DNA from 3 places in the Bacillus sp. ISL-39 genome. Region 3 is predicted to be linked to each of the others. Evidence: riboswitches for the same ligand, from Rfam matches in the RefSeq annotation. Region 3 holds a riboswitch; each other region holds the start of a gene.
The links. Region 3 has a riboswitch for thiamine pyrophosphate ahead of J7E37_RS06665 (3-oxoacyl-ACP reductase). Riboswitches for the same ligand answer to the same signal wherever they lie in the genome.

Region 1 (5,933 bases), on a different contig from region 3:
GCTGATGTCGATTTCTTTTGCTGCAGCAGGAGATTTATTTTCACCAAGAGAACGCGGGACAGCTTCATTCCGGCTAAAGGAAGGGTCGGGCTATGGGAGTATGAATTATAAATGCCTGTTCAACGGGGAACAGGCATTTTTTCTGCTTTGCTATCTTCACCCTCTAAAATACGGACAGAAATCGGAATCCTAAACCTGATAGGCTTGTTTTTCAGAATCGTAAATAAAAAGCAGCCTGCAATAACAATGAAACTGCCAGCGGCTTGAATCCATGTCATCTTCTCTCCTAAAAAAGTAAATGCCAAGAGAGCTGTAAAAATGGGGTTGAAATTAAGGAACAACCCGGAAATGCTTGGTCCTAGTTTATTGACTCCGATATTCCAGAGAACCATACAAAGCACGGTCGAGACCAGGCCTGTATATAAAATGCCTTGCATAAAGGAGGAATTCAAGTTGGTTACCGTGAAATCCCTGATGGAAAAAGGGAGCAAAACGAGTAGGCCGAAAATACCAGAGTAGAGTATGGACATCAACGGTGTGACGGTCGCCATCGCCCACTTGCTGCTGACCGAATAAATCCCCCACATTCCCACAGCTGTCGTCATATAAAGATCGCCTTTATTGAACTGTAAGGAAAATAATGAATTTATATTCCCTTTTGAAAGGACGAGCAAAACACCAAATAAAGAGATGATCATGGCGAGGAACTGAAATTTATTTAGCTTTTCTTTTAGGAAAAGAGATGAGAATGCCGCAATCGAAAACATATTCAATGTCGAGATTAAGCCAACGTTCGTTGCCGAAGTCTTTTCAAGTGCCATGAATTGCAATGCCTGGAATAAGGCGACCCCGGTGACTCCCATTATGAAAAGAGGCATAATGGATTCTTTTGGGGGGATCAGCTTTTTCTCTTTCCACCATACAAGCGGAATGAGACAGATGATCGCGATGGCCCATCTTAAAATGGTCAAGGTGATTGGAGAAGCATGGTCTACAAGCGTCTTCCCCACGATAAAATTTCCGCCCCAAAGAAAGCTCGTTAAAAGTAATAGGAAATGATATTTCACGTCATTTGGCCCCCCTGATCAGTACCATTGTGCACAACGACTTAAGTTATATGAATTATTTTAACATTTCCCTTAAAATACAAAAGATAATTTTGTATAATTAATTTAATTCAAAATTATTAAAAATATAATGTAAATATAGTTTAATAAATTCAAATATTGGCGGTTATTTCGCTGGTATTCGGAATTTTTAAAAAGGGGGTTGAATCTTGGAATCTGTTGTAAGCAAGGTTTTGGATAATGTGGATATTAAAATCCTGGACTTCTTGCAAAAGGATGCTCAGTTAAGCAACCTGGAACTCTCTAAGCGAGTGAATTTATCTGCGCCCGCAGTTCACGCCAGAATCAAGCGACTGGAAGGTGAAGGATATATTAAAAAGCAGGTCGCAATTTTGAATCACGAGAAGCTTGGCTTTGATTTACTGTGCTTTGTTTTTATGAGCACCAATATGCATCAGTTAGAAAAGTTGGAATCATTGGAAGAAACACTAGAAACAATGGAAGAGGTGTTAGAGTGCCATTGCCTCACTGGGGAGTATGATTATCTGTTAAAGGTAGCCTGCAAAGATCGCAAGGGGCTGGAGATGTTTATCAGGAGGCTGAATGAACTAGGAATCACCAAAATCCAGACAAGTCTGGCACTAAGGGAAATCAAAGACTCGACCGTCCTGCCAATCAGTGGGGAAGTGTGAGCAGTTTACAAGCTGCTATGGGTGACATGGGGACGAATTCGGGTGCCAGAAAAAAGTATACAAGACAGTGGAAAACGCAGCTGAATTACACGTGATAGTCACGATGCATTGGCCAGTCTTTGGCAGGCATAGTTTTTTCTTAAATGAATCTTCCCTGCGAAAGAAGAATGGAACTAAAGAGAATTTTCCTAATGAATAGATTAAACAATGGATAGAACGTAGAGGAAGACAGCCTTCAGGCATTATTTTGGTATTCTAGAGTAAAGATTTAAGTTGACTTTATTTAGTAGATTATAAAGCTATTTTTCAACGAACATAGATTATACGAATTAAAAAACTTTTGTTTGTTTTCCAAATTGTGTATAATAATAAAGAACTGAATAGCAATAACTAGGGGTGCCCAATGGCTTGGGCTGAGAAAGGAACGCGCTAAGTTTCTTGACTCTTTGGACCTGATCTGGATCATACCAGCGTGGGGAAGTTAAGATGTGCAAAGTATTTTTTGTGCAAAAAACATTCGCGGTTAAGCCGGTCCATCTTTATGTGGACCGGCTTTTTTACATACTAGAGAACTTCCTTGGTGCCAGGTCTTGTCCCTTAATTTTAAAGAGGGAGAGATGATCAATGACAACAGCTAATTCTTTAAACCAGGACAGCATTTCAATTATGTCAAGCTTTTCTGGAAGCAAAAAAGTGTATGTGGAGGGGTCTAGGCCGGATATAAGAGTTCCGATGCGGGAGATTGGATTAAGCCCGACCAGCAGCAGCTTTGGAGAGGAAAACAATGAGCCGGTTCGTGTGTATGATACAAGCGGCCCATATACGGATCCTTTGTTTACCTCTGATCTTAGAAAAGGTCTTCCTTTGTTGAGAAGGCGGTGGATTCAGGAACGGGATGATGCAGAAGAGTATGATGGCCGAAAAATAAAACCCGAGGATAACGGCTACCGCAATGAGCAAGATCCGCGTGCCAATCATAAGGTGTTTCCAGGCTTATCCCGCAAGCCATTGAGGGCAAAAAAGGGAAAGAATGTTACCCAGCTTCACTATGCAAAGAAGGGAATCATTACGCCAGAGATGGAGTTTATCGCGATTAGGGAACATATGGATCCCGAATTTGTCCGTGCTGAAGTGGCAAGAGGCAGGGCCATCATTCCAGCCAATATCAATCATCCTGAGACGGAGCCAATGATTATCGGCCGGAATTTCCACGTAAAAATAAATGCGAACATTGGGAACTCGGCCGTTTCCTCCTCGATTGAGGAGGAAGTGGAAAAAATGGCTTGGGCTACCCGATGGGGTGCAGATACAATCATGGATCTGTCGACAGGAAAAAATATTCATACGACACGCGAATGGATTATCCGAAACTCCGCTGTTCCGGTGGGGACCGTTCCAATTTACCAGGCGCTTGAAAAGGTCAATGGCATTGCCGAGGACCTTACGTGGGAAGTGTACAGAGATACCCTTATCGAACAAGCGGAGCAAGGGGTTGATTATTTCACCATTCATGCCGGCGTACTCTTAAGGTATGTGCCGCTTACAGCGAAACGATTGACCGGTATTGTATCGCGTGGCGGCTCGATCATGGCTCAATGGTGCCTGCATCATCATAAAGAAAACTTCTTATATACACACTTTGAAGAAATCTGCGAAATCATGAAAACCTACGATGTGGCGTTCTCTCTGGGAGATGGTTTGCGGCCGGGATCGATCGCGGATGCCAATGATGAGGCTCAATTTGCTGAGCTCGAAACACTTGGGGAGCTGACGAAGGTCGCGTGGGAACATGACGTACAGGTGATGGTGGAAGGCCCTGGTCATGTACCGATGCACCTGATCAAGGAAAACATGGATAAGCAATTGGAGATTTGCCAGGAAGCACCTTTTTATACGCTTGGCCCGCTTACGACAGATATCGCGCCGGGATATGATCATATCACCTCTGCAATTGGAGCTGCGATGATTGGCTGGTATGGTACAGCCATGCTCTGTTACGTGACGCCAAAAGAACATTTGGGCTTGCCAAATAAGGACGATGTGCGCGAGGGAGTCATCACTTATAAAATTGCCGCTCATGCCGCCGATCTGGCAAAAGGCCATCCAGGAGCACAAAAAAGGGACGACGCCCTGTCAAAAGCCCGTTTTGAATTTCGCTGGAAAGATCAATTCAACCTTTCTTTGGATCCTGAGCGCGCATTGGAATACCATGATGAAACGCTGCCGGCTGAAGGGGCTAAAACTGCCCACTTCTGTTCCATGTGCGGACCAAAATTTTGCAGCATGAGAATTTCCCAGGATATCCGGAATTATTCAAAAGAGCACCAGCTGGACACGGAGGAAGCAATTGAGAGAGGGCTGGTCGAAAAAGCCGAGGAATTTAAAAAAACCGGAGGAAAGCTTTATAGATAATTTGAGGATATACAGACGTTGAAAGTAGAATGCGGGAGCCGCTTTTTATTCAGGAAAGCGGTCCCTGCTTTTAATGGGGGGGAATCTGGATGAGGAAGCAGCTGCATGTCATTTCAGATGGAAAGCTTTCTCTAAAAGCTTTTGCCGAAATAGCAGGTGAGGTGGAGGCTTTTGCCGACAAGTTCCACTTAAGGGAAAAACATCGGACTTCAAGAGAGATTTATCAAGGTGTCGAACTGCTTCTTAAGGAGGGTATCCCTCTTCAAAAAATTGTGGTCAATGATCGAGTGGATGTGGCATGGGCATGTAAAACTGGTGTGCAGCTTGCTTTTCACAGCCTACCTGTGCAGGTGGTCAAAGAGCATTTTCCTAGCCTGCCGCTTGGCTGCTCCGTGCATTCGCCTGAAGAAGCCCAGGCAGCGGCAAAACAGGGGGCAGATTATCTCCTATTTGGCCATCTGTTCAACACGCATTTAAAGGATGGAATTCCGCCAAAGGGGACCGAAGCTCTTAGGGATGTCAAAAAGGGGTTGGCGATCCCGGTCATAGCAATTGGCGGTATAAAACCAGAAAATGTTCAGCAGGTACTAGAAGCTGGAGCAGATGGAATCGCGGTGATGTCGGGGGTTTTACAGGCTGCAGATCCTCGTGAGGCAGCAAAGATATTTTTTAAGAAACTGCATGGGAGGCATAAGGAATGAGAAAGCATTTTGACTCCTTAATAATCGGAGGGGGAATCATCGGCAGTTCGATCGCTTTTCAGCTGGCGAAAAGAGGATACAAAGTGGCTGTTTTAGAAAAGGGAAAGATTGCAGGAAAGGCGTCAGGGGCAGCGGCTGGTATGTTAGGAACCCAAACGGAGCTGACAGAGAATAGTCCGCTTTTCAGTCTTGCATGCAAAAGCAGGGCGATGTATCTAGGTCTGATTCCTGAACTCGAAGACTTATCCAGGATGCATATAGGCTACCAAAATAAAGGAACGTATAAAGTGGCCGTCAATCAAGACCAGGAGCGAGAACTGAAAAGATTGACAGAAAGACAGGCGGATATAGGAGAGCAGGCTGAATGGCTTTCAATTGAAGAACTGCTCAAACGGGAGCCCTCTGTATCAAGTGAATTGCGGGGCGCTATGTTTATCCCAAAAGATGGACAGCTTGAGGCGAAGGAATTGTCTCTTGCCTTTGCGAAAGCTTCATGTGTTCTTGGAGCTGAATTTTATGAGTATACCAGTGTAATAGATTTTATTTTAGAAGGTGGAAAGGTTCTGGGAGTAAAAACTATGATGGGGGATTTCCAGGCAGCTTCAGTTATTGTCGCTTCCGGTGCCTGGAGCAGGGAGCTGATTGGAAGATCGGGTCTTTCCCTGCCGATCATTCCGGTAAAAGGAGAGTGCTTCACGGTTATTCCTGAAAGACCGCTTATAAAAGGGACAATTTTTTCACATGGATGCTACATCGTTCCAAAGCGTTCTGGAAGATTGCTGGTCGGAGCAACCGTTAAGGCGAACTCCTTTGATGAGAGAGTGACCATTGAAGGCTTATCATCGCTGATGGCTATAGCAACAGACCTGGTTCCGGATATCGGGAAGGCAGAATGGGATCGAGGATGGGCAGGAATTCGTCCGCAATCGGCTGATGGGCAGCCATTTCTAGGAGAACATCCTGTTTATAAGGGATTATTTATTGCCACTGGTCATTATCGTAACGGAATCCTTCTTGCACCAATCACAGGAGAATGGATGGCAGATCTCCTGGAAGGAAAA
Region 2 (5,933 bases), on a different contig from region 3:
AGAGGAAAGAATATACAGCGTCTTTCCATTGGTGGATTTTTCTTTAGTAAAACCCAAATTCTCTAGTTCACCGTAATCTCCAACAACAATGATGGCTGAAGCAAAAAGCAATGCCTGCAGATGGAATAGAGAAACATCAATCACTTCTGTTAGTGAATCTCCAGGTTTGAGTGCTTCCAGGACAGCAATCCTGCCATGGATTCCAAGGCTTTCAAAAGCATATTCCATACTGTCGGCCATGGATTCGGAAATGACCGAGGCAGAACTGATGACGTCATTCCAATTCTCATCAAAAACATAAGCATGCCACGAAGATTGTTGTTCATTCCCCACTAGAAAATCAATTTTAAGAAAATGCTGGTCATCATCAAATTGATAAACCGATTTCACTATATTCACGCTTCCCTCCATTAGTAAAGTAGAGATAGTTTCCCACTGTAAGCAAAAGTTAATGAATCCGTTTTGCATGTTTTAAAATCGTTAGTAAATACTTACAACGACGGAAGCCTAGGCATGAATCTTTTTGTTGAGGGAAGAAGTAATATACAAAATACTAAACAGAGCAGGAGGATGAGAGAATGGAGCAAAAACAAAACCATAAACATTTCAATGAGGAAGATGAACAGCACAGTATGGTATGCAATGACCAGTTATTTTTTCAGGAATTAAGAATAGCAGCTGAAGAGGCTGAACGAGACCGCATCGATACAGATCAAAATAAAGCAAAATAAAAAGAGAAAGGCAATTAGCCTTTCTCTTCCTATTGAGGGTTAGTAAAGCAAGTATTTACACAAAGTGCTTTAAATAAGGCTCTTTTCTCAAACTTGGTTGCAATTCGACTGCAAAATAGGCTGTCTTTCTTCGCAAAGTTGACTCTTTTACGAGAAAAGAGCATGCAAACTTTAATACCGACCTGCCAAATGGCCTTATATTACGTTAAAATCGGCTTTAGGATTTTAACAACAACCTTTACGAAAACAGCCTTAACTAATGAACCGGTCTCTTTCCGCCGCATCTTCTTCCCGCTGTGCTTCTCTTTCTTCATACCAAAATTTAATATGAGTCAGGATGGAGAAAACGAGGAAAAAGTTCATCGACCAGACACTGACAAACGGGGCCATCCCACCGAACTCAATCGTCTCATACTGTTTAAATACCATTACAATATATGACTCAATGAACACAAGGACAAAGCCGGCTACACCTGCAATTGCCATTCGCATCATAATCAAAAACCACCTTATCGTATTATCAGATTATTTAAATAATACGACTAATTATTGATTAACGCAACTGTTTTGTTCACTAATTCGCCATATTTGAACGTTGACAATTTGGCGTAGTCCGTTTTACCTAAATCTTTTCATGGACATCATTAATCTTCGAGCTCGGTCCGGCTTATCTATTCAACTTCTTTTGCTTTTGCATGATCTCATATGATTTTTCTATTATATCTGTTAATACATCGCCTTTGTATATCCTGCCGATTTTTGTATTCTCTTGATAATATTCGACAATCTCATCTAGTTTATCAGATGTTTCCTTGGACACTCTCACATTCAACTGAATTCTCTGGGCCTCATTCATGGAACAGATTTCCCTCCAAATCCTTTACTTCTATGTAAAATATACTATTCATCAACTTGCTAGCAGTTTGATATTATGTAGATATGCGTCGCTAACTCTGCCGCAATGTCTTTTATTTTAACATAATCTATCACCTTACAACACTATGTTGTTTTTCCTATCCTCTTACAGGGTAATTTATATCAAGATTTGTTTTTCTGGCGGGAATTGGGAATTATATAGGGTTTCTTTTTCCCTCACAACTGGAATACATAACTGCATAAACTTACCTTCCTTGTTGCCCTATTAAAATTCGAATGACATGGAGAATTTCTATGAAGCTTACAAAATGGTCTTACACAAAGAGATATAATATCAAAGCGCAATTTGATGTTTTTCCAAATTCAGTCGTTTTATTCCGCCAAATCAAAGAATACTACTTCGTATATACTGTTAATTGGTCTTTAAAGGATCCCGTTGTATCTAAATCTGAACTGGCGGAAATGGAGCGGCTTCTTAATAAGGAACTGGGCACCCTTGAAAGCTACAGGCAGAGAAAGTATTTCCATAACCATTCCGAATGAATCAAATTTTGAAAATTAGCCATTTACAATTCAGCCTATTTACATTAAGATGATTTTGAAAACAACAACTGTATAGGTTTTTGCACTAGGGGAGCTTTTGGCTGAGAAGAACTTTGTTCTGACCCTTATTACCCGATCTGGATAATACCAGCGTGGGGAAGTGCAGGCGAAGCTCTTCGTTATATCTTTTTTTATCTGACGATAGAATTCAACTGCATCCACCACGCTGGATGCAGTTTTTTGTTTTCTACCCAATGAACAAAGGAGATGTAATGGTATGAAAGAGATTTTTTGCGGTACAAGTGAGATTACAGGGGCCAGGTTTTCCATTTCCCCAATGTCAGACAGGTTTGTTGACATTATCCTCTCTGCATTGAAGGAAGTTGATACGTCAAAGGTTTGGATGGAGACAGATGATGTCAGCACCTGTGTGCGGGGACGTTCTGAACATGTTTTTGACGTTGTTAAAGCCATATTCCTGAATGCTTCAATCGGTGGAGATCATGTGGTCCTGAATGCCACGTTTTCAAATGGATGTCCCGGTGACAGTGCAGGGGATGCTTTTATGGCGGAAGATTCAAATGTAATGAATGATGAGCGTTCTCAAAAAATCAACCAGGAGGTCGCAGCCCAGTTTGCTCTCTATCCTTTAGGAATTCCTGGATATATGAATGTAATCATGGATCAAATAAAAACTGTTGAGCAGCAAGGTGTCTTTAGCGGAGGAATTCATTATGCCTCAAGATTGGATGGCGATGCCAATAAGGTTTTTACCGGAATAGAAAGTGCTTTTGATGGTGCCCGGAACAGTGATTCTTCACATATTGTTATGACGGTGACCATGTCGGCCAACAGTCCTTCCCGTAAGGAGGAACGATAATGCTCGCAAACTGGAAACTTCGAGAGGTTGTAGTTTTATCCGTACTGGCAGTCGTTTTTGGCGTAATCTACCTTCTGTTCTTACAGTTCGGCAATGTGCTTGTAGGCATGTTCGGACTAATCGGCTATGACTTGATCTTCGGGATCTGGTTCATCGTTTCCATCATAGCTGCTTACATCATCAGAAAGCCTGGAGCAGCGGTGTTATCAGAAACAATTGCAGCAACAATCGAGGTCATGCTTGGAAACGCTGTTGGTCCGCGTCTGATCCTGGCCGGGATTATCCAGGGACTGGGGGCGGAAGCTGCTTTTGCGGCAACCAAATGGAAGAACTATTCTACATGGGTTCTTGTAGCAGCAGGAATGGGGGCTTCAATCACCAGCTTCGCATGGGGTTACTTTTTAGGCGGCTTCTCCGCTCTATCACCTGGTTATGTAACAGCCATGTTTGTCGTCAGGCTTATAAGCGGAGCAATCTTAGCAGGTCTTTTAGGTAAATACATAAGCGACAGCCTCGCTAAAACAGGAGCATTGAATAGCTTCCCGCTTGGAAAGGAAGCCAGAAAGGCAAAGCAGAACCATGATATTTCAGCCTAGTCTGCCATTTCTTGAAGTGTCAAACGTTACGTTCCGATTTGAGGATGATCAGAAGGATGTTTTAAGGAATATCACTTTTGATATTAATGAAAATGAGAACATTCTTGTACTGGGTCCAAGCGGTTCGGGTAAGAGCACACTCGCATACTGCATGAATAATCTATATCCAGCGTCTGTTGATGGAATAATGAGCGGCAGTATAAAGTTCAGAGGCAAGGAATTATCCTCCTTCGAATCCGGAGAGATAAATCAAAAAGTCGGATTGGTCATGCAGGATCCTGATTCCCAGTTTTGCATGCTGACTGTCGAGGAAGAAATAGCTTTTGTATTAGAGAATATTCAGTTTCCCAGATCGGAAATGAAAGAAAGAATAGATTATGCCCTTGACTTAGTAGACATAAAGCACTTTAAACACAGGCTTATTCACTCACTCTCCGGCGGGCAAAAGCAAAAACTTGCGATTGCCTGTGCATTGGCAATGGAACCTGAATTATTAATACTTGATGAACCTACTGCCAATCTAGACCCCGCCTCAGGGTTCGAATTGGTCCGGACGTTAAAAAGATTAAAGAATAAACACTCGTTCAGTATCCTCGTTATCGAGCATAACCTGGATTATTGGCTTGAAATTATGGATCGCTGCATCATATTGAATTCTGCGGGTGAACTGTTTTTTAATGGTCCGCCTAGTGTTTGTTTTAATCATTTTGCAAAAGAACTGGCAATTGAAGGGATTTGGTTACCCCGCTCTATTGACGCAGGGTTGAAGCTTAAGGAGGCTGGATTGCTAACGTCCTCCTTCCTGCCTATGACGATTGATGAGCTGATTGAAAATAGTAAAGATATAGGAAATACAATTAAGTTCTTAACAACTGAGGTTCGCAAGCAAAAACCGAATCCCTCTCCAGCAATTTTCGAAGTGAAGGATGTCAGCTATTCGAAAGACAATCATATATTAATTGAAGATATTTCTATATCGATTAATGGTGGTGAAATAATTGCAATAGCAGGTTCAAACGGATCCGGAAAAACCACTTTTTCAAAATGTTTGGCCGGGTTGATTCCATCACAAGGCGAGATAAAATTTTATGGACACTCTTTAGGAGACTGGCCTGAGGAACAAAAGTGGAGAAGACTCGGATACGTATTCCAAAATCCTGAGCACCAATTTATTACTGATTCTGTGATGGAAGAAATAAATTACAGTCTTCAATCGAAAGAGCAAACGGCACAAAATTATAAAAATAAAGATATTTTGAGAACCCTTCGTATGGCTGACCACGTTAACAGTCACCCATTCTCATTGAGCCAAGGACAAAAAAGGAGACTGAGTGTGGCTGTCATGCTGGTGAACGGGCAGGAGGTCCTGATTATGGACGAACCAACATTTGGACAGGATGCTGTCACTTCAAAGGAAATCATCGATTTTGCGGTCCATGCCGTACCAGAGACAGGAAGCATTATTATGATTACACATGATATGGATTTAGTTGATCGTTACGCAGATAATGTATTAGTAATGGAAAAAGGAAAAATGATATTTTATGGTGCTCCAGGAATGCTGTGGAATCAACCTGGAATTTTGGCGAGAGCAAGTTTAAGACTGCCATTCCTCAAGGAATTGGAAATGCACCTGGAGGGAAAATATGCTGTTAAATGAGATGAACCCTAGCATAAAAGCCCTGAGCATTCTTGTCAGCATCTTGCTGCTGTCGATATTTTTCGATCCAGTCACGCCCATGTTAAGTCTCGTTTTGACCATAGTGATCACATTTAGTTTTGCACAGGTAAGTTTTAAGAAGTGGATCCTGTTATTCTCTCCTTTTCTCTTTATGGCGATTGTCTATGTCTGGTCATCACTATTGTTTCCGAGAGTAGATCCTGGAGACAGTATCATCTGGGAATGGGGGTTCATCACCATTACTGCGGAAGGATTCCAAAGAAGCATATCGCTTGGATTAAGAGTACTGAGTTTCGCTTCCCTTTCACTCTTATTTGCCCTTACAACAAACCCGATTAACTTTTTGCTTAGCTTGATGCAGCAATGCAGGCTTTCTCCCAAGATTGCCTATTCCATCATGGCAGGTTATCAATTTCTCCCCTTGATAAAAGATGAGTTCAGTATTATCAGAAGTGCCCATCGAATAAGAGGGGCAGGCAGAACCATAACTTTCCGGGATAAACTTAAGCAAATAAAGAGGTATGCAATTCCCCTGCTGGCAAGCGGGATTAGAAAAGCGGAAAGAACAGCTGTTGCAATGGAATCAAAAGGTTTCACAGGAGATAGAAACCGAGAATTTTATAGAG
Region 3 (5,933 bases):
TTTCTCCTGATTCCTCGTCAAAGGAAAATAGCTTCACAGCCAATTCTATTATTTCATCTGAATCCGGTCCCAATCCAGTTGTCTCGACGTCCACTACCAATCCAAGCTTGTTCTCTTTGTTCAAAAATGTCACCCTTTTCAGCTGGTATATATGAATCTATTTATAATCATATAGCAGGACTTCTCCCTTTTCCAGCTAAAGGCAATAGGATGAAATCTTTTCCAGACTACAGCCTGTTGGACATCTCCAATCTAACTCCCGCATTCTTCATGAAGATCTTCAGAAGCACGAAGCCGATTGCAGCACCAGCAAACGAACTGGCCAAAAATGCCGGTACCATTCCAAACAACGCCGCTTCTTTGCCAAGGAACAATGCAGCAATCGGATAGCTCGCAATCGCTCCGATGATTCCGGTGCCAACTACTTCCCCCGCAAAAGCTAACTCCATTCTCTTCGTCTTTTTATACAAATAGGCAGCCAGAAGAGCTCCGATCATGCTTCCAGGAAAAGCGAAAACTGAACCGGTCCCCATAATATTCCTCAGCAAAGAAATGCCAAATGCCTGGGCAACAGCGTAATAGGGACCAAGCAGCACCGCTGACAAAACATTGATAAAGTGCTGCACAGGGAACACCTTGACGATTCCGAGCGGGATGAACAACATATGGCTGGTCAATGTACCAATCGCCATCATCAGGGCTGTTAGGGTAAGCTTTTGTGTGTATCTCATTTTTCACCTCCGTAAACTAATCTCTTAAGTGTGGCTGCTGCTTCCTGGACGTCTTCAGCTTGGCTGATCGCTGTGATTACCGAAACACCATCCGCTCCGGCATTCATTACTGCTCCTGCATTGTCCGCATTGATACCGCCGATTCCGACAATCGGGATGCCAGAGTCTTTTAACTGATCTAGCAATGCTGTTCCCTGGACTGCTCTTGTATCCTTCTTTGTTGCCGTCGGAAAAATTGGCCCAACTCCAAAATAATCTGCACCTGCAAGCTTTGCTTTTTCAGCCTCTTCCAGATTGTGTACAGAAACTCCAAGTATCTTATCGCCAATTTTTTCGCGAACCTGGGCAGCGTCCTCATCCTCTTGGCCAATATGAATACCATCCGCATCAAGCTCCAGGGCCAGTTCGATGTCATCGTTCACAATGAAGGGAATGCCGTTTTCCCTGCAAACTTTTTGGAGCCTCTTGCCTAGCCTTAGCTTTTCAAGATCACCGAGACACCCTTCCCCTTTTTCCCGATACTGAAAAATCGTGATCCCGCCGCGAATCGCGTCTTCAAGCACTCTGATGGGTTCTGCAAAACAATTCGTGCTGCCAGCGATAAAATAAAGCTTCAGCAAGCTTCTCAATTGTTCAGGACTGATTCTCGCCATGAGCTGACCCTGCTTTCCTTTTTCATATTGTAGGCCCAATGGTTAGTAGGTCCATGTCCATTCCCGATATGCAGCGGGTTGGCAATAGCAGCTTGGATGAACTCCTTCGCCACAGAAACCGCTTCATGCACCGAAGCTCCTGTCGCGAGCTGTGCCGTAATCGCTGCAGAAAAAGTACAGCCTGTACCATGGGTGTTCTTTGTCCCAATTCTTGGAGCGGAGAAGTGCGTAAATTCCATCCCGTCAAAAAGGACATCAACAGATTCATCCGTTGCCTCATCATGTCCCCCTTTTATAACAATATTTTTCGCTCCAAGCTTATAGATGCGTTTTGCTGCTTCCTTTTTGTCACCAATCGTCCTGATGGACATGCCTGTCAGCACCTCGGCCTCGGGAATGTTCGGAGTAATGATAAGACAGTGCGGAAGCAAATGTTTTTTGAGGGCGGAAACAGCTTGCTGTTGAAGCAATGAAGCTCCTCCCTTCGCGATCATGACCGGATCAATCACGAGCCTTTCCCAGCACAACTCCTTTATTTTTTCCGCGACCGCTTCGATGATTTCCGCGTTAAAAAGCATCCCGGTTTTCACGGCATCGGTCCCAATGTCCTCACCAACCGACTCGATTTGCCTTGCCACAGCCTCTGCCGTCAACGGATAAACTCCCTGCACGCCAAGAGTGTTTTGCGCTGTTACTGCTGTCAGCGCGGACATTCCGTATACACCCAGCTCCTGGAACGTTTTCAGGTCTGCCTGTATTCCGGCTCCGCCGCCGCTGTCCGAGCCTGCGATTGTCAGTGCTTTTTTCATAATCATTACCTCCTTTTATTAGGCTCTTTTCTCAAACTTTGTTGCTATTGATCGCAAAATAGGATTGAATGAACCATGTTTCTTTGCAAAATTGACTCTAATAATGAGAAAAGAGCATGCAAACTTAATATCGACCTACTAATCAGCTTTATATTACATACAACAATTTTTATGAAAACAGCCTTTTATTAAAAGAACTTTTATGGTAGATTTCTTCAGCATCCAAATGGTACAGCTGATTCAGGAATTCCACTTGAAAACTTCCCGGTCCATGCATGGCGCTTTTGTCAGCGGCAACTTCGGCTGCTACTCCATAAATGATCACTGCAACAGTTGCTGCTTTCAGAAAATCCTTTTCAACTGCTGTGAATGCCCCAATCACTGAAGTCAGCAGGCATCCGGTACCCGTTACCTTCGTAAGGATTGGGTGCCCATTACTGACTGCAAACGTAGATTTCCCGTCAGTAATAACGTCTTCTTTCCCTGTCAGCGCTACAATCGTGTTCAATTTTTGTGCTGCGGATTCAGCCAGCTCGATTACATCCCCATCTGAATCTCCTGCATCAACGCCATGAATGCTCCAGGTTTCACCGGCTACATTCGCTATTTCCGCAGCATTTCCCCTGATAATCGAAATCTCTAATTCTTCCATCAGCCTTCTTGCGGTTTCTGTACGATAAGCAGTCGCCCCGGCGCCAACCGGATCAAGAATGACCGGAACTCCCTGTTCATTTGCCGCTTTGCCGGCAATCAGCATCGACTGTACAACTTCCGGCCGCAACGTTCCGATATTCAGCACAAGGCTTCCCGCAATGCCTGCCATTTCAGCGACTTCCTCATGCGCATAAGCCATCACAGGGGATGCCCCAAGAGCCAGCAGTCCATTTGCGGTAAAATTGGTGACCACAACATTGGTAATATTATGGACAAGCGGATTCTCCCTCCTGACTTTTTCAAGCAAGCCAGCAATCTCTCTTTTTTCCATGTCTATTCCTCCTCCTTAATCCATCACAAGGCCGCCATCAACGACCAGATTCTGCCCGGTAACCGCGCGCCCCCATGGAGATGCAAAGAACATGATCGCATCTGCCACTTCTGCCGGTTCGGTTACTTTTCGAAGCGGTGTGGATGATTGGATGAGCTGGAACACTTCCTCCGAAGTAGCAGAGCTTGCGTCGGTCATTTTTAGCAGTCCTCCAGAAACCATATTGACCGTAATGCCATACTTTCCAAGGTCATTCGCCATATTCCTCGTAAATCCCAATAAAGCAGCCTTGCTTGTTGTGTAGTCATGATAGGCGACAACCGGGTTCTGGAACAGATTCGTGCCTATATTGACGATTCTGCCAAAATTCATTTCTTTCATGTCCGGAAGCCCAGCCTGGGTGGTATTCAATGCACCTCGAACAGCTCCTTCAAGCTGTTGGTGAAAATCCTCCCATCCAACAGAGAACGCATCCTTGTTCGCCACAGGGTCGAATTTGAAATTGACAAGCGCATTATTCACGATGGTCGTTATCGGTGCTCCGAAATGCTCTTTTGCCTGCCTGAACATGCTTTGGACCTGCGCTGGATCCCTTATATCCGCACTGACAGCAAGTGCCTTCTCACCAATCAGTTCTTCCAAATTCTTAGCCTTTTCTTCATTCTGAAAATAGTTGATGATGACCTTCGCGCCTTCTCTTGCAAAAGCCTTGACCGTTTCAGTCCCCAATCCACGGCTCCCGCCAGTCACTAAAACCACTTGATCTTTCAGTTCCATTGAAAACACCTCCTTGGAAAAATAAAAAAGCCAGATCCATAAAATGGACCTGGCTTAAAAGCAAAGCAAGAAAAATTCTCTCACACCACTTTCCTACGCTGGTATTACCCAGATCAGGTCCGAAGGGTTAAAAGACTCAGCGTCTTTCTCTCAGCCCGCAAGCAGGGCACCCCTAGTAGTACATCGAATATTCAATTATCTTTATCCTAGCCTTAACTCTTATATATGTAAAGTGAAAAGTTCATCCTCTGTTTTTTTGAAGTTCTTCCTTGATCTCTTCCAGAAGCTTGAGTTGCTGGTCCTGCCCATCTATTATTCTTGCCGCCAATTTTTGCAATGTGATCGTGATAGACCAGAGAGACACAATCAGGACAATGATGACGCCGATATCAATCATCTTTCTTTTTTCCCTCGGCAAGATCATCAAAAGGAGTATAATTATTGCTTGGCAGTTTCCCGGAAGTGATGATTCTGTAAATCGAAAAAAACACAACAAACAATACAATAGCCGTGAACACATAACCCATATTCCCCAGCCTCCTTTTCTATATATTATACATGCAAAAAATGGAATTTTCACTCTTTTTCAAATGGTGTTACAGACAATCTGTGCTAATATGAAAATATACATACGAATGGGAGTTGAAAGCAAATGAAAAACGAGATTATCGAAAGATTTACCTCTTATGTAAAAGTAGATACTCAATCAAATGAAAACAGTGAAACCACCCCTTCGACGGAAGGCCAGTTCACTCTTGCCAATATGCTCGTCGAGGAGTTGAAATCCATCGGCATGGAAGAAGTGACGATTGACGGCAATGGTTATGTGATGGCCACCCTTCCTGCCAATACAGATAAAGAAGTGCCAACGATCGGCTTCCTTGCCCATGTCGATACGGCAACTGATTTTACCGGCAAAAATGTCAATCCGCAGATTGTTGAAAACTTCGATGGCAACCAGATCATCCTGAACGAGGAACAGAATATCATCCTGTCACCTGCGGATTTTCCGGAGCTCCCTAAATATAAAGGACATACTCTCATTACTACTGACGGAACCACGCTGCTTGGAGCCGACAATAAAGCCGGTATCGCCGAAATCATGACAGCAATGGCTTATTTGATCAAGCACCCGGAAATCAAGCATGGCAGGCTTCGTATCGCCTTCACGCCAGATGAAGAAATCGGCCGAGGACCTCATAAGTTCGATGTCGAGGCCTTCAATGCAAAATTCGCCTATACCGTCGATGGCGGTCCGCTTGGCGAACTGGAGTATGAAAGCTTTAATGCAGCCAGCGCCAAGGTGACATTCAAAGGCAAGAACGTCCACCCAGGAACGGCAAAAGGAAAAATGGTGAACTCCGCAAAAATTGCGATGGAATTCAACAGCCAGCTTCCGGCAGAAGAAGCGCCAGAGCATACGGAAGGATATGAAGGCTTCTTCCATCTAAGCTCGATCAACGGTGATGTGGAAGAAACAACGCTTCACTATATCATCCGTGATTTTGACCGTGACAGCTTTCAGGCACGCAAGGACTTGGTGCAGAAAATCACCAATCATTTAAGGCTGACTTATGGTGAAACCCGGGTTGAACTTGAAATGAACGATCAGTATTATAATATGAAGGATAAAATCGAGCCGGTGAAGGAAATCGTTGATATCGCCTATGAAGCAATGGAAAATCTCGGCATCAAGCCGATCGTCAAACCGATCCGCGGCGGCACAGACGGTTCCCAGCTTAGCTATATGGGATTGCCGACACCGAATATTTTTACAGGCGGAGAGAATTTCCACGGAAGGTTCGAATATATCTCGGTTGATAACATGATTAAATCAGTTGAAACAATTGTAGAAATAGCTAAACTTTTCGAAGCAAAGGCCTAACTAACACCCAACCAGAAGCCAGATTCCCAAGCCGTACGGAATCTGGCTTCTTTTTTTGGGCTCTTTTCGCAAACTTTGTTGCTTCCTCAACCT

Region 1: it holds a riboswitch for thiamine pyrophosphate, as region 3 does, so the genes downstream of both, thiC (phosphomethylpyrimidine synthase ThiC) here and J7E37_RS06665 (3-oxoacyl-ACP reductase) in region 3, are expected to answer to the same signal.
Region 2: it holds a riboswitch for thiamine pyrophosphate, as region 3 does, so the genes downstream of both, J7E37_RS15740 (Ykof family thiamine-binding protein) here and J7E37_RS06665 (3-oxoacyl-ACP reductase) in region 3, are expected to answer to the same signal.

The regions. Positions count from the first base shown of each region.
Region 1 is NZ_JAGGQM010000025.1:187,759-193,691, reverse strand. It holds gene J7E37_RS17845 (DMT family transporter) at 120-1,067, opposite strand; gene J7E37_RS17840 (Lrp/AsnC family transcriptional regulator) at 1,277-1,759, shown strand; TPP riboswitch at 2,142-2,255, shown strand; gene thiC (phosphomethylpyrimidine synthase ThiC) at 2,384-4,171, shown strand; gene tenI (thiazole tautomerase TenI) at 4,261-4,872, shown strand; gene thiO (glycine oxidase ThiO) at 4,869-5,933, shown strand, end outside.
Region 2 is NZ_JAGGQM010000021.1:14,797-20,729, forward strand. It holds gene J7E37_RS15715 (hypothetical protein) at 1-399, opposite strand, end outside; gene J7E37_RS15720 (hypothetical protein) at 579-731, shown strand; gene J7E37_RS15725 (hypothetical protein) at 984-1,226, opposite strand; gene J7E37_RS15730 (hypothetical protein) at 1,399-1,587, opposite strand; gene J7E37_RS15735 (hypothetical protein) at 1,902-2,150, shown strand; TPP riboswitch at 2,228-2,326, shown strand; gene J7E37_RS15740 (Ykof family thiamine-binding protein) at 2,428-3,030, shown strand; gene J7E37_RS15745 (ECF transporter S component) at 3,030-3,626, shown strand; gene J7E37_RS15750 (ABC transporter ATP-binding protein) at 3,610-5,286, shown strand; gene J7E37_RS15755 (energy-coupling factor transporter transmembrane component T family protein) at 5,273-5,933, shown strand, end outside.
Region 3 is NZ_JAGGQM010000005.1:114,734-120,666, forward strand. It holds gene J7E37_RS06640 (exonuclease domain-containing protein) at 1-124, opposite strand, end outside; gene thiW (energy coupling factor transporter S component ThiW) at 228-731, opposite strand; gene thiE (thiamine phosphate synthase) at 728-1,384, opposite strand; gene thiD (bifunctional hydroxymethylpyrimidine kinase/phosphomethylpyrimidine kinase) at 1,357-2,199, opposite strand; gene thiM (hydroxyethylthiazole kinase) at 2,363-3,178, opposite strand; gene J7E37_RS06665 (3-oxoacyl-ACP reductase) at 3,194-3,955, opposite strand; TPP riboswitch at 4,029-4,139, opposite strand; gene J7E37_RS06670 (hypothetical protein) at 4,197-4,352, opposite strand; gene J7E37_RS06675 (hypothetical protein) at 4,345-4,482, opposite strand; gene pepT (peptidase T) at 4,608-5,840, shown strand.